4 regions of the Embleya sp. NPDC020886 genome follow, and region 3 is predicted to be linked to each of the others. Evidence: riboswitches for the same ligand, from Rfam matches in the RefSeq annotation. Region 3 holds a riboswitch; each other region holds the start of a gene.

Region 1 (3,199 bases), on a different contig from region 3:
TCGCGGGCCGCAAGCAGGTGCCCGAATCGGTCGCGCGCCCCCTCTACTACTACGAGGAGAACGTCGAGGGTCTGCGCACCCTGCTGGCGGCCATGGTCGAGGCCGAGGTCACCCGGATCGTGTTCTCCTCCAGCGCCGCCGTCTACGGCATGCCCGACGTCGACCTCGTCGACGAGGACACCCCGTGCGTGCCGATCAACCCGTACGGCGAGAGCAAGCTCGTCGGCGAGTGGATGATCAAGGCCACGGCGCGCGCGCACAAGATCTCGTACGCCTCGTTGCGCTACTTCAACGTCGCGGGCGCGGGCGCGCCGGAGCTCGCGGACAAGGGCGTGTTCAACCTGGTGCCGATGGTGCTGGAGAAGTTGACGGCGGATCAGGCGCCGATGATCTTCGGGGACGACTACGACACCCCGGACGGCACCTGCGTGCGCGACTTCATCCACGTGGTGGACCTGGCCGAGGCGCACGTGGCCGCCACCCGTCGGCTCGCTGGCGATCCGGACGCGCGCCTGGTGCTGAACGTGGGTCGCGGCGAGGGCACGTCGGTGCGCGAGATGGTGGAACTCATCGGCGAGGTCACCGGTTTGCGCGACTTGGCTCCGGAGGTGCGGCCGCGGCGTGCGGGCGACCCGGCCCGGGTGGTGGCGAGCGCCGACCTGATCACCACCGAGTTGGGCTGGAAGGCCCGGCACGACACGTCGGACATGGTGCGCAGCGCGTGGGCCGGTTGGCGGACGCCCCGCGGCTGAGCCGCGGGGCGGGTGGCGTCGCGCCGGGGCCGTCGGCCGCCGGCGCGACGCACCTCGGTCGCCGGTGAGGATCGCCCGGGACCGTGCGGTGGGCGGGAAGTGGCCCGGGACGAATCGGATATGCGGCATTTGACCTGTGGGGCGAATCACGCCCGCCGCGGGTGCGGGCGTTCGCAGCGGTGGGCAAAGGCGCGTTCGCGCGACGCTACCCGCGATGCCGATGTGACGAGCGGGGCGTAGGTGATCGATTCCGGGCGTTCGGTATGGACGGCGACCCGGGGCCACTGTCACGCATTTCCATCGGATCCGGCACGGAACGCCAACTACGGTCCTTTCCGTAAGGGATCATCTACATTGCGCTCAACCGCAAATCGGATATTCGACGTCTATCCGACACGGACTTGTGATCTACGTCCGGGCCTGCTTAGCGTTCGATCCGTCCGTATCCCACACGGACCCCGATCGCCGGTACGCCGAATCCTGTCGCCGGCCGTTCGGGAGGCTGACGAGCACCACACGACAGGAGCGGGGGAACCACAGGTGAACCGCCGCGAACGGCCCCGATCGAAACGATCGGACGCCGCGAACGGCTTGGGGTGAAGCCACGTCCTTCGGGATGTGGCCGGGCTATCGATCTCCGGCCCGAATCCGACAGCTCACCTCGTAGGCGTGGGAGAGGATCCAGCCATGCTGTCCGGAACCGGGCGTCATCGCCGTCGCAGCACCAGTAGGACCACGCGTCTGATCGCCGCGGCGGGTGTCGCCGGAGTCGGCGTCGCCATGCCGATCATCGGCGCGGGCACGGCCCAGGCCGCCTCCGTGAGCACCTGGGACAAGGTCGCCCAGTGCGAGAGCACGGGCAACTGGCAGATCAACACCGGCAACGGCTTCTACGGCGGCCTGCAGTTCACCCAGAGCACCTGGAACGAGTTCGGCGGCACGCAGTACGCCGCGCGGGCCGACCAGGCGACCAAGGGCCAGCAGATCGCGATCGCCGAGAAGGTGCTCAAGAGCCAGGGCCCCGGTGCCTGGCCGGTGTGCTCGGTCAAGGCGGGCCTGACCCGAGGCGGCGCGACCCCCGACGTGGACACCGGCTCCTCGGCCGGCAAGACCGCGCCGAAGTCGACGCCCAAGACCGAGTCTCCCAAGGCCGAGACGCCGAAGAAGACGGTCGCCGCGCCCAAGATCGAGGTCAAGACCGAGGCGCCCAAGACCGAGACGCCGAAGACCGAGACGCCCAAGACCGAACCGGTCGCCAAGGCGGACTCCGCCGCCACGTCGTCCTACGTCGTGGTCGCCGGCGACACGCTCTCCAAGATCGCCGGCGCCGCGCATGTGCCCGGCGGTTGGCCGAAGTTGTACGAGGCCAACAAGAGCGTCGTGGGCGACAACCCCGACCTGATCTTCCCGGGCCAAAAGCTCGCGGTCGACGGCAAGGCCGCGCCGAAGATCGAGGTGCAGAAGCCGCAGGCCCCGAAGGCCGAGACCCCGAAGGCGGAGACGCCGAAGGCGGAGACGCCGAAGACGGAGACGCCGAAGACGGAGACCGCCAAGCCGGCCACGCCGAAGACCTCGGTCAAGACCGAGGCCGCCAAGACCGACTCCAAGCCCGCCTCGGCGAGCACCGAGAAGGCTTCCGGCTCGTACGTCTCCCCGGTCTCCGGCGCCACGCTCACCGCGAGCTTCGGCTCCGGTGGCTCGCGTTGGTCCAGCGGCAGCCACACCGGCCAGGACTTCGCGGTCTCGACCGGCACCACGGTGCGCGCGGTCACCTCGGGCACCGTCGTGTCGGCCGGTTGGGGCGGCGCGTACGGCAACGAGGTCGTCATCCGGCACGCGGACGGCAAGTACACCCAGTACGCGCACCTTTCCTCGATCTCGGTCAAGGCCGGGATGAAGGTGCAGACCGGCCAGAAGATCGCGCTCTCCGGCGCGACCGGCAACGTGACCGGCCCGCACCTGCACTTCGAGGTCCGCACCACGCCGAACTACGGCTCCGCGGTCAACCCGATGACGTGGCTTCGCAGCCACGGCGTCAACGTCTGATCCACCGCTCTCCCGCGCCGAACGGCGGGCGTTCCCCTCGGGGAGCGCCCGCCGTTCGCGTGTCGGGACGGGCGGCACCCGGTCGGCCCGGCCGAATGCCGGGGGCGCGGTCAGGACGGCCGGGCGGTGCGCAACGTGCCGTCCGGCCCGAGCCACAGGGCGACCGGCGCTCCGGCGCCGTCCGACGCGAGGGTGGGACCGACCGCGACCGCGGGCTCGTCGAGCACGAGCGCCGCGCCGGCCGGCCCGACCAGGACCGGGCGGCCGCGGTCGTCCCGGGTGCCCAGGTCCGTGGTGCCGTCCGGCCGGGGCAGCGGGTACAGCGCCTCGTAGCCCGCGCCCGCGCCGCGCGAGGCACCCGGCGACCAGGTGCCGGGCCCGACTTCGAGCACACTCGCGAT
Region 2 (3,199 bases), on a different contig from region 3:
GGTCCCTGGTGGAGGCGTTCACGGGCTGAGCGGCGCGACGCGGCATGCGCGTCCGGCCCCGATGCGCCCGGCCTGCGCCCGGTCGGCCGGACGACGGCGTGGGCGGCGAGGGCATCAGGGACGCGCGGACGATCGGGTCCGGGATGGCTTCCGGGCCGAAGATCGCGATCCGGGTCGGCACGTCCTCGTCGGAGTCCGTTTGCACGGTCGGCGGCATCCGACGCAGCGTGGTGATCCGGGCCCGGCCCGCCACGGTCTGCGCGGCGAGCGGCCGGGTGAACAGTCGCGGTACCAGGGCGATCAGCGCCAGGACCGACACCGTGGCGCAGCCCGGCGAACCGGTCATCCCTTCGGCGACGCCGAGGCCGATGCCGAGGAACAGGACGACACACAGGCCGCAGGTGCCACGCGGGTCGACGTCCCGCTCACTCGGCAGCAGGCCGTCCTGTTCCAACCGGGTCCGCGCCGGTCGCCATCCGGCGGTCGGCCCGGACCGGGCGACCGCGTCCACGATCGGCCCGATCAGGGCGGTTCGGGCCGCGCCCACCGCGTCGAAGACGGTGCGCTCGACCGGGTCGTCCGGCTCGGGTGCGAGCAGGCTGATCCGACGATCCGCACCGATCACCGCCCGCCGACGGCGGTGCATCGCCACGAGCGCGACCTGGGCGAACCGGGTCGAACCGCCGGCGAGCAGCGCGATCTCCCGGAAGTCGAGAACGCGCTCGGCGGTGGCCGGCGCCGGGCGCCTGCGCAACCGGTACGCCCGCCCGAACCGGAGCAGGCAGGCAACCACGAACCAGCCGAGGCAGGCCGCGGACACGAGCAGGTACCACCGGGCCTGGCCCGCCGGGAGGGACCAGTGGGTCGGGTCCCGGCCGGCCTGCCCGTTCGTCGACGCCCGCGCCGTTCCCGCGGCGATGCCCTCGCGCACTGCGGCGATCATGCCCCCACCCCCGGTATTCGCGATCGGCGGCGCGGCGCCACGCCCGTGCGCACCACGGTGCCGCCTCGTCGCCGGCGCGTCCGGTGGAACCCCCTCGCACCTTGCTTCGCGAACCGGCCGAAATGTGATGTAGGCCGCATGGATAAAACGGACATAAATTACTTAGCCGACTTCGGGTGGTAATTCATTTTCCGCGACCCGGCATGAATCTCGATTATTTTCCGTGACCGAATGATCACGCCACTCTCCGAGATATCCCCTCGTCATGAGTGGTGCATCGACCGGTGGGCCGGCCGAGATGTCGCACTTATTCCGCCTTTACACCGGAGGCAAACTCGGCGTTTCGGTTGTGATCCGGCATCCGTATTGCCTACCTTTCTCGCCGATTCACCTTTCGGGTGAACCCTGTCGCCGGTACGCCGAATCCCGTCGCCGGCAGCGGGAGGTCTACATCGAAGAATCCGACGGGAGCGGGGGAACCAGGTGAATCGCCGTGGCCGGGATCGTTCCGGTGACGGCTAGGGGTGAAGTCGCGTGTTGCGCGACCGGGCTGCTCCAGTCCGAATCCGACAGCTCACCTCGTAGGCGACAGGAGAGGACCCCATTTCATGCTGTCCGCAAACGCTCGTCATCGCGCCGCTCGACCCACCAACGTCCGCCGCTTCGTCGCGGCGGTGGGCATCGCCGGCATGGGTGTCGTGATCCCGGTCGCCACTGCCGGTACGGCCCACGCGCAGGCCCCCTCCACCTCCGAGCAGGCCCCCTCCGGCGCCTCCGCCGTGCTGTCGGCGGTCCCGACCGCCGCGGTCGAGGCCGCCCCGATCCAGGCCGCACCCGCCGCGCCGGAGACCGCCGCGCCCGCCGACAAGGCCGGCTACGTGGTCAAGGCCGGCGACACGCTGTTCGGGCTCGCCCAGACCAACCAGGTCACCGGCGGCTGGCAGAGCCTGTACGAGATCAACCGCGATGTGCTCCGGTCCGGCCCGGACCTGATCCGGATCGGCCAGACCCTCCGGCTGACCGGCTCGGCCCCCGTGCTCTCCAAGGCCGCCGCGCCGGCCCAGCCGAGCATCAAGGTGCAGCCGAAGACCGGCGTCACGCCCGGCAAGACCACCCCCAAGCCGGCGAGCAAGCCGTCCGCCGACGTGTCGGTCAAGCCCGCCGCCAAGACCCCCGCCAAGCCCGCCACCGGCGGCTCGAAGGGCAACCAGGCGCCGAGTGGCGGCTCGTCCACCGCGTCGAGCAGCAAGGCCGCCCAGGCCGTGGCCTTCGCCAAGGCGCAGATCGGCAAGCCGTACGTGTACGGCGCCACCGGCCCGAACGCCTACGACTGCTCGGGTCTGGTCCAGGCCGCGTACAAGTCGGCCGGCATCTCGCTGCCGCGCGTGACCAACGACCAGTTCGCCGCCGACCCGCGCGTGTCGATCGCCAACCTGCAGCCGGGCGACCTGGTGTTCTTCTACTCGGGCATCAGCCACGTCGGCATCTACATCGGCGACGGCAAGATGGTGCACGCCGCGAACTCGCGCAAGCCGGTCGAGATCTCCTCGATCAACACCATGCCGATCGCGGGCGCCACGCGTCCTTCTTGATCGACCCGCCGAGACCGACGCCTCGCCGTCACGCCCCGGCAACACACCGGCGCCGTGCCCCTCGACCACCACCGAGGCGCACGGCGCCACACGTGTCCCCCCGACACCTGAACCACACCCGAACCGGCCCCGCAAGCCCGGTCCGCCCCTCCGACCCGAACAAAACCCATCGACCCGACCACCGTCCAACCCCAAGCCCACCGCCCGAGCCAAGCGCTCCGGCCCACCCGGCCTTCGACGCCAAGCCCTCGGCCCATGCCGGCCCCATCAGCCCGGCCGGCGTTTGAGGCCAAGCCCTCCGCCCAAGCCGGCCCCATCAGCCCGGCCGGCGCCCGCGGCGAAACCCTCCGCCCGACCCAGCCCGTTCAGCCCGGCCGGCGTTTGAGGCCAAGCTCTTCAGCCCGGCAGGCGTTTGAGGCCAAGCCGTCCAGCCCGGCCGGCGCGTTGAGGCCGGCCCCTTCAGCCCGGCCGGCGTTTGAGGCCACTTTTCAAGCCCGGCCGGCGTTTGAGGCCAAGTCGGCGGATCCCGGAGACCGCAGCAACACCTCCGCGGCCAGCGAGACCGCCCCACGAAGCGCCGCATCCTGCAGGAACCGCGCCCGCACGACCACCGGCGGAAACGGCACAGCCACCCGCGCCCGCGCCCGAATCGCCCCCAGCACAC
Region 3 (3,199 bases):
CCGGCGGTTGGTCATCTCGGTCAAGACGGTGGAGACCCATGTGTCCGCCGTACTGCGCAAGTTGCAGTTGTCCAACCGGCACGAACTGACCCGCTGGGCGACCGACCGTCGGCTGGTCTGAGCGAGCACCGACACCCGGCACACACGACGGCGCCCTCCCGCGAACGAATCCGCGGGAGGGCGCCGTCGTGATGGTACGGGCGACCGATGGACCTAGCCGGGTCGAATGGCCGCGAGGAACGGCATCGAGTCGAGCGGGGCCTTGGTCACGGTCTTGCCCGGTCGCGGGGCGTGCACGATCTGGCCGTTGCCGATGTACATGCCCACGTGCCGGTTGTCCGAGTAGAAGAAGACCAGGTCGCCCGGCTGCAGGGCGCTCTTGGCGATCCGCGGACCGTCGTTGATCTGGGTCCAGGTGGTGCGGGTGAGCGAGACGTTCGCGGCCTTCCAGGACGCCTGGGTCAGGCCCGAGCAGTCGTACGAGCCGGGGCCCTCGGCGCCGGAGACGTACGGCTTGCCGATCTGCGCCAACGCGAAGTTGATCGCGGCCTGGGCCCGGCCGGAGGCCGGGATGTTGGTCGCCGGCGGCGTTTCCTTGTCCTTGTCCCGCGAGCTGCGGTCGTTGTTCCGCGAGGTGGAGTCGTTCGCGTGCTCGTCCGAGTCCAGGACGTCCTTCTTCTGCTGCTCGGTGAGCGTGTTCAGAAGTCGGTTCGCCTCGGCCAGCTTGGCCTGGATGTCGGTCTTGTTCTTGTTCAGCTCGGTGCGCAGCTTCTCCAGATCGGCGAGCTGCGCGGACGCCTCGGTGCGGTCCTGCTGGAGGACGCGGGCCTGCGCCGCGATCTGCTTCAGCTTGGCGGCCTGCTGGCCGTCGAGCTGGGACATCATCTGCGACTTCTGCAGGTAGCCCTCGGGGTCGCCGCTGAGCGCGAGCGAGAGCGACGGGGGCAGGCCGCCGGTGCGGTACTGGTTGGCCGCCAGGACACCGATCTGGTCGCGCAGGGCGTTCAGCGCGGTCTGTTCCTCGGTGATCCGGGCCTGGGTCTGGTTCGCGGTGCCCTGCTGCTTGGTGATCTGCTCCTCGACGCCGTTGGCGGCGTCGGTGGCCTTGACCACGTCGCTGTGCAGTTGGTTGACGCGATCCTTGGTCTGCTGGAACGTCTGCGCGGGATCCGCGCTCGCGGTGCCGGCGAAGGTCATCACGCCGGTCATGGTCGCCGCGGCCGTGACGACGGTCGCTGCGGTACGCACGGCGGTGCGCGGCTTGGGCTTGCGGTGCTGCCCGGGTCGACGTTGGGACGCCACTGGTGGCGGGTCTCCTTCCTCGGCCGCCTACCGGGTTAGCTGACGGGTTCGGGCGGAAGAAGGCGCCCTACGGTGCCGGAGCACCGATTCACCCCAGGGACTGCGAGGGTCCCCGGTTCCGGCTTCGCATCGCGGTGACGGCGGTTGCCCGACATCACCGAAAGACGTCCCCGAATTCGGCGGAGGCGATCGTGCCGACCGGGTGGCCGACGTCGAGTCCGATCGCCTGTCGGAGAACACTAGTCACAGCCGTGTCACGACCATCACCATTGGCCCCTGCATTGCCAAAACTTTACCAATACCGCCGTTTCCTTCTCCGCGTATCACGGGAAAAGCGCCCGGATTCCCGAAAGTCGATCTTGAGTCGATTTGGCGAATATTGCCGGCATATGACCCGCCGATGATCATCGACCGGCCGCCGGCTAAGCTGCGGCGGCAACTGCAGCGGCGTCCCGGATGCCGCGCGACGGTCGACGAGGAGTTGTACGACGTGGACGTTCTGCGGCAGATCCTGCTGATCCTGCACATCGTGGGCATCGCGTCCCTGCTCGGCGGCTTCCTCACCCAGATGTCCGCGCTGCGCACCGGCGACGGGCGGATCGTGCCCGCGATGACGCACGGCGCGCTGACCATGCTGGTCACCGGCCTGGCGCTGGTCGGCGTGGTCCAGGCGGGTCTGGACAAGGACGTGGACAACGCCAAGATCGGCACCAAGCTGGTGATCCTGCTGGCCATCCTGCTGCTGGTCTGGGGCAATCGCGCCGCGGACCGGGTGTCCTCGAAGGTGCTCGGCGCGATCGGCCTGTTGACCGTGGCGAACATCGCCATCGCGGTCATGTGGACCTGAGGCCCGGGCCGCCCCGCCCTACCGGGTGTCCACCACCCGGAACACCTCGGCCATCAGCCCCGCCCCCAGCCCGAAGCGCTCGGCGTTGCCGGTGAGCATCCCGGCGACCTGCTCGCGCAGCCCGGACAGGTGACTCGTCTGACTCGCGTGCGACAACAGCGCCGCCATCTTGCGTTCGAACACCGCGCTCACCTCGACCGCGTGATCCGGTGCCGGCGTCGGCGACAACCACGTCTCCGACACGGTCCACTCCTTCAGCCCCTCCACCTCCAGCAGCTCGGGGTGCGCGAACGGATTCCGGGCGTCCGGATAGATCGCCCGCATCGCCGCCTCGCCCGCCTCCAGATGATCCGGATGACTGGGCGCGAGCCGGTTCCAGTCCCGCTCCGGGCTCGGGATCACCATGCGCTGCGGTCGCACCTGCCGGATCACCCGGGTGATGTCGCGCCGCAGCTCGAAGGTCGCCGCCAGCCGCCCGTCCGGATGGCCGAGCCAGTACAACCGCCGCACCCCCACGTGCGCCGCCGCCGCGCTCTGCTCGGCCCGCCGGATCCCGCCGATCTCGGACCGCGGCACCGCCGGGTCGAAGCCGCCCGCGTCCCCGTCGGTGACCAGGCAATAGCTCACCTCGATCCCGGCCTCGGTCCAGGTCGCCACCGTCCCGGCCGCCCCGTAATCGATGTCGTCGGGGTGCGCGGCCAGCACCAGAACCCGCTCCACGTCGCGATCGTCCAGCACGATGTACTCCTTGATCCGGTCGACCCGACGACGGGAAACCCGTCGTCGGCGCGACGATCCTCGCTCGGTACAAAGGGCCGAGCACGACTCGCTTGTTACCCACCTAGACTCGGGGAACGATGAGCAGCCTCTTCGACGACATCCCCCTGCCCGGTTTCGAGACCGCGGCCAAGAAGTCCCCCACGAGCCCCGCGGACGACATCCCGCTGCCGCCCGAGCCGGACGACAACCAGGTATACGGCCTGCCGGAGGACTATCCGGACGACCTCTACGAAGGGCAGTACGCGCCGCCGGCCGAGCCGCGCGACGCCT
Region 4 (3,199 bases), on a different contig from region 3:
GGAGCGGGTGCAGCTCATGCGCGACGCGGCGGCGGAGGTGAACCCCGACGTGCTGGTGCTGTGCCACGGCGGGCCGATCGCCGAACCCGAGGACGCCGCGTACGTGCTGGCCCACACCACCGGCGTGGTCGGCTTCTTCGGCGCCTCCAGCATGGAACGGCTGCCCACCGAGGTGGCCATCACCGAGCAGGCGCGGGCGTTCAAGAGCATCGCCGCGCGCTAGTTCCATCCGGCGCCGGCGCGCCGGACGCACCGGGCACCACCGGCAGGACCCACATCCACCACACGATCGTGAGGATTCGGCATGTACAAGCTGACCGTGCTCTATGGCCACCCCGAGGACCCGGCGGCGTTCGACACCTATTACTGGGAGAAGCACGTCCCGCTCGCCCGCACCATGCCCGGGTTGACCGGCTGGACCATCGGCAAGTGCGAACCGGATCCGTCCGGCGCGCAGCCGCCCTATTACCTGGTGGTCGGGCTGTACGCACCGACCCGCGCCGGTATCGAAGCGACCCTGGATTCGCCGGAGGGGCGGGCCACGGTGGCCGACGTCGCCAATTTCGCGACCGGCGGGGCGACGTTCCTGTGGGACGAGGAGCGGGTAGTCGTACCTGTGGAGCTGCCCGCGACGGAATAGCTCGTCGCTGAAGCACGGGTGAGCACGCGGCTGCGCACCGTGGACGTCGAAGCCGTGACCTGCGGGGTTGGCGACATATCGGGCAAATCGGCGTTATTCCGCCCTATGGGGCACCTCACAAATCGCCCGAAATGTTTGCCAACCCGGCGGAGCGGTGCGTAGCTTCGTGGTTGTTCGCACAAGCGGACTCCCCGGGTGGTACGCCGAATCCTGCCGCCGCCCGAGGGAAGCAGTCGATATCGACTGGCGGCAGGAGCGGGGGAACCAAGTGAGTGCCGACATCGGCCACGTCGATGTCTGGGGTGAAGCCATGCCTGTTGCAGGCGAGGCCGGGCCAATCGTCCGAACCCGACAGCTAACTTCGTAGGCGCCCGACGAGGTAATAAATGACCTTCCGTGCCATCACCGCTCCCGTTCGCTCGCTCTCTCGTGGCCGTCGCGCCGGCATCGCCGTCGCCGCCGGTGCGGGTCTCGTCCTTCCCCTCGTGGGCATGACGGGCAGCGCGAGCGCCGCGACCTCGTCCACGTGGGACGCGGTCGCCCAGTGCGAGAGCACCGGGAACTGGGGTATCAACACGGGCAACGGCTTCTCCGGCGGTCTGCAGTTCACCCCGAGCACCTGGAACGCGTTCGGCGGCAGCCAGTACGCCTCCAGCGCCGCGCAGGCCACCAAGGACCAGCAGATCGCGGTCGCCGAGCGGGTCCTGGCGAGCCAGGGTCCGGGCGCCTGGCCGGTCTGCTCGCAGAAGGCCGGCCTGGGCAAGGGCGGCAACGCCTCCGCCACGGCCGACTCCGCGACCACCGGCAAGACCAAGAGCAAGGTCGAGCCGAAGGCCGCACCCAAGGCCGAGTCCGTGACCGAGAACGCGCCGAAGACCTCCACCGGCAACGCGCCGAAGGTCCAGGTGCAGGACAAGCAGGACAAGCAGGACGCGCCGAAGTCGGCCGCGACCAAGCAGACTTCGGGTTCCGGCAAGTACACCGTCAAGGCCGGTGACACGCTCTCCGGCGTCGCCGCGAAGCTCGGCGTCAAGGGTGGCTACAAGGCCCTGTACGCCGCGAACGCGGGCGTCATCGGGGGCAACCCCCACCTGATCTCGGTGGGCACCCAGCTCGCCGTCTGATCCAGCGTCACCACGTAGGCCCCGCCGAGTACTTCGGCGGGGCCTACGCCCGTTTCGGGGCAACGGTCAGGCGCGGGCGGGCTGTTCCGCCGGCGGTGCGGGTCGTTCGTCGGCGGTCGGGGAGGCGGGCCGGCCGGCGGCCTCGGTCCGAGCGGACCCGGTGTGGTTGAGCAGCAGGTTGAGCAGGACCGCGACGATCGAGCCGGCCGATATGCCGGACTCGGCGATCATCGCGACCTTGTCCGGGAACGCGTGGTAGAAGTCCGCGAACGCGATCGGGAAGACGCCGAAGGCCAGGGCCACCGCGACGATCAGCGCGTTGGAGCCGGCGTTCAGGTCGGCCCTGCCCAGGTGGTGGGGCGGCCACTCCGGCATACACCGTGGCCACGTGTTGCAGGGCGCCGGCCGGCATTCGCCCCGGCGGCAGGATCTCGTCCACGGGATGCACGGGCGCCGCCCCGCCGGCGGGCGGCCCGCCCGGCGCCTCGGCCGCGTTCTCGCCGGCAACGGTCTTCCTGGTGGTTCTCCGGCCCATGATCGGTGCCTCCACATCGGGTGCCGTCGCGGGACGGCCCGGCCCATCGGACATGCGGGATCGCAGGATCGTTCGCGGGATCGGGCAGCGGGAGTGGATGCGGATCCGGGGGCGCTCCCTGGCCAATATTCCGCTATACGGAATCGGTATTCCGTCAAGAAGAACGAAACTGTAGGGACGGGCCGGATCGACGGTCAACAGCCACAGACCTCGGCGACCGGGTCGGCGAAATCTTGTGCCTTCCTCCGGAGGCGCCGGATGCACCGCCGCCGCGCCCGGGAGATGATCGAACAGGGTCGCCCGGCAATCTCAACTTATTCGGGCAAAACATACCCACGACGATAAGATTGCGTTTGGAAGGGCCTTGCGGCGTTAAAATCTTTTGACATAGGTTCGCCTGACCGTGGTTCCTGCTTTCTCCTGAGAGGGTTCCATGTCGAACATGACCCGCGTAGCCGTCCGTACCGCCGTCGATCACCCGCTGTGGCCCGTGCTCAAACGGTCCGTCGCCGACCTGCGTCCGTTGCAGGCCGAGGACGGTTCGATCGAGCCGTCCGGGCACGCGTCCGCCCGGGCGCTGGTGGCCGACATCACCTCCTCGATCACCGGGCTCGCACCGCTGTTCCCGCACGACGAGGCGTACCTCGATGCCGTCGTGGCCGACTTCCGGCGCTGGTCGGCGGACGGTTTCGGCCGCCCCGACTTCCTGGACTCGCTCGTCGCGTTTCGCCCGGAGCGGGACCGGCGGGACGGGCTGGAGCACCTCGTCGTGTTCCCGATGAACACCCAGAACGGCAACCCGAAGCGCAACGTCGAGGCGGTGCTGCTGCGGGTGGTGTGGCCGCAGTGGCTGGCCGAGTTGGAGGCCGGGCGCTACGACAACGCGATGTTCGTGCCGAT

What was found. A riboswitch is a leader RNA that binds a small molecule or an ion and turns the genes downstream of it on or off. The one in region 3 is predicted to bind cyclic di-AMP.
Region 1: linked by a shared signal. The riboswitch ahead of ACH4U8_RS35805 (transglycosylase family protein) and the one ahead of ACH4U8_RS06080 (NlpC/P60 family protein) in region 3 are both predicted to bind cyclic di-AMP.
Region 2: linked by a shared signal. The riboswitch ahead of ACH4U8_RS28810 (NlpC/P60 family protein) and the one ahead of ACH4U8_RS06080 (NlpC/P60 family protein) in region 3 are both predicted to bind cyclic di-AMP.
Region 4: linked by a shared signal. The riboswitch ahead of ACH4U8_RS24945 (transglycosylase family protein) and the one ahead of ACH4U8_RS06080 (NlpC/P60 family protein) in region 3 are both predicted to bind cyclic di-AMP.

What each region holds. Positions count from the first base shown of each region.
Region 1 covers NZ_JBIRRX010000014.1:69,216-72,414, forward strand. Annotated here, with positions in the region: gene galE (UDP-glucose 4-epimerase GalE) at 1-752, shown strand, start outside; cyclic di-AMP (ydaO/yuaA leader) riboswitch at 1,214-1,435, shown strand; gene ACH4U8_RS35805 (transglycosylase family protein) at 1,440-2,798, shown strand; gene ACH4U8_RS35810 (PIG-L family deacetylase) at 2,909-3,199, opposite strand, start outside.
Region 2 covers NZ_JBIRRX010000009.1:104,557-107,755, reverse strand. Annotated here, with positions in the region: gene ACH4U8_RS28820 (TMEM165/GDT1 family protein) at 1-29, shown strand, start outside; partial or broken gene ACH4U8_RS28815 (TIGR04222 domain-containing membrane protein) at 155-943, opposite strand; cyclic di-AMP (ydaO/yuaA leader) riboswitch at 1,351-1,545, shown strand; gene ACH4U8_RS28810 (NlpC/P60 family protein) at 1,552-2,535, shown strand; gene ACH4U8_RS28805 (ROK family protein) at 3,024-3,199, opposite strand, start outside.
Region 3 covers NZ_JBIRRX010000001.1:1,437,700-1,440,898, forward strand. Annotated here, with positions in the region: gene ACH4U8_RS06075 (response regulator transcription factor) at 1-121, shown strand, start outside; gene ACH4U8_RS06080 (NlpC/P60 family protein) at 214-1,302, opposite strand; cyclic di-AMP (ydaO/yuaA leader) riboswitch at 1,312-1,455, opposite strand; gene ACH4U8_RS06085 (hypothetical protein) at 1,793-2,149, shown strand; gene ACH4U8_RS06090 (PIG-L deacetylase family protein) at 2,168-2,887, opposite strand; gene pcrA (DNA helicase PcrA) at 3,007-3,199, shown strand, end outside.
Region 4 covers NZ_JBIRRX010000007.1:188,771-191,969, forward strand. Annotated here, with positions in the region: gene ACH4U8_RS24935 (phosphoenolpyruvate hydrolase family protein) at 1-223, shown strand, start outside; gene ACH4U8_RS24940 (EthD family reductase) at 305-640, shown strand; cyclic di-AMP (ydaO/yuaA leader) riboswitch at 832-1,026, shown strand; gene ACH4U8_RS24945 (transglycosylase family protein) at 1,132-1,764, shown strand; gene ACH4U8_RS24950 (hypothetical protein) at 1,831-2,139, opposite strand; gene ACH4U8_RS24955 (DUF6421 family protein) at 2,733-3,199, shown strand, end outside.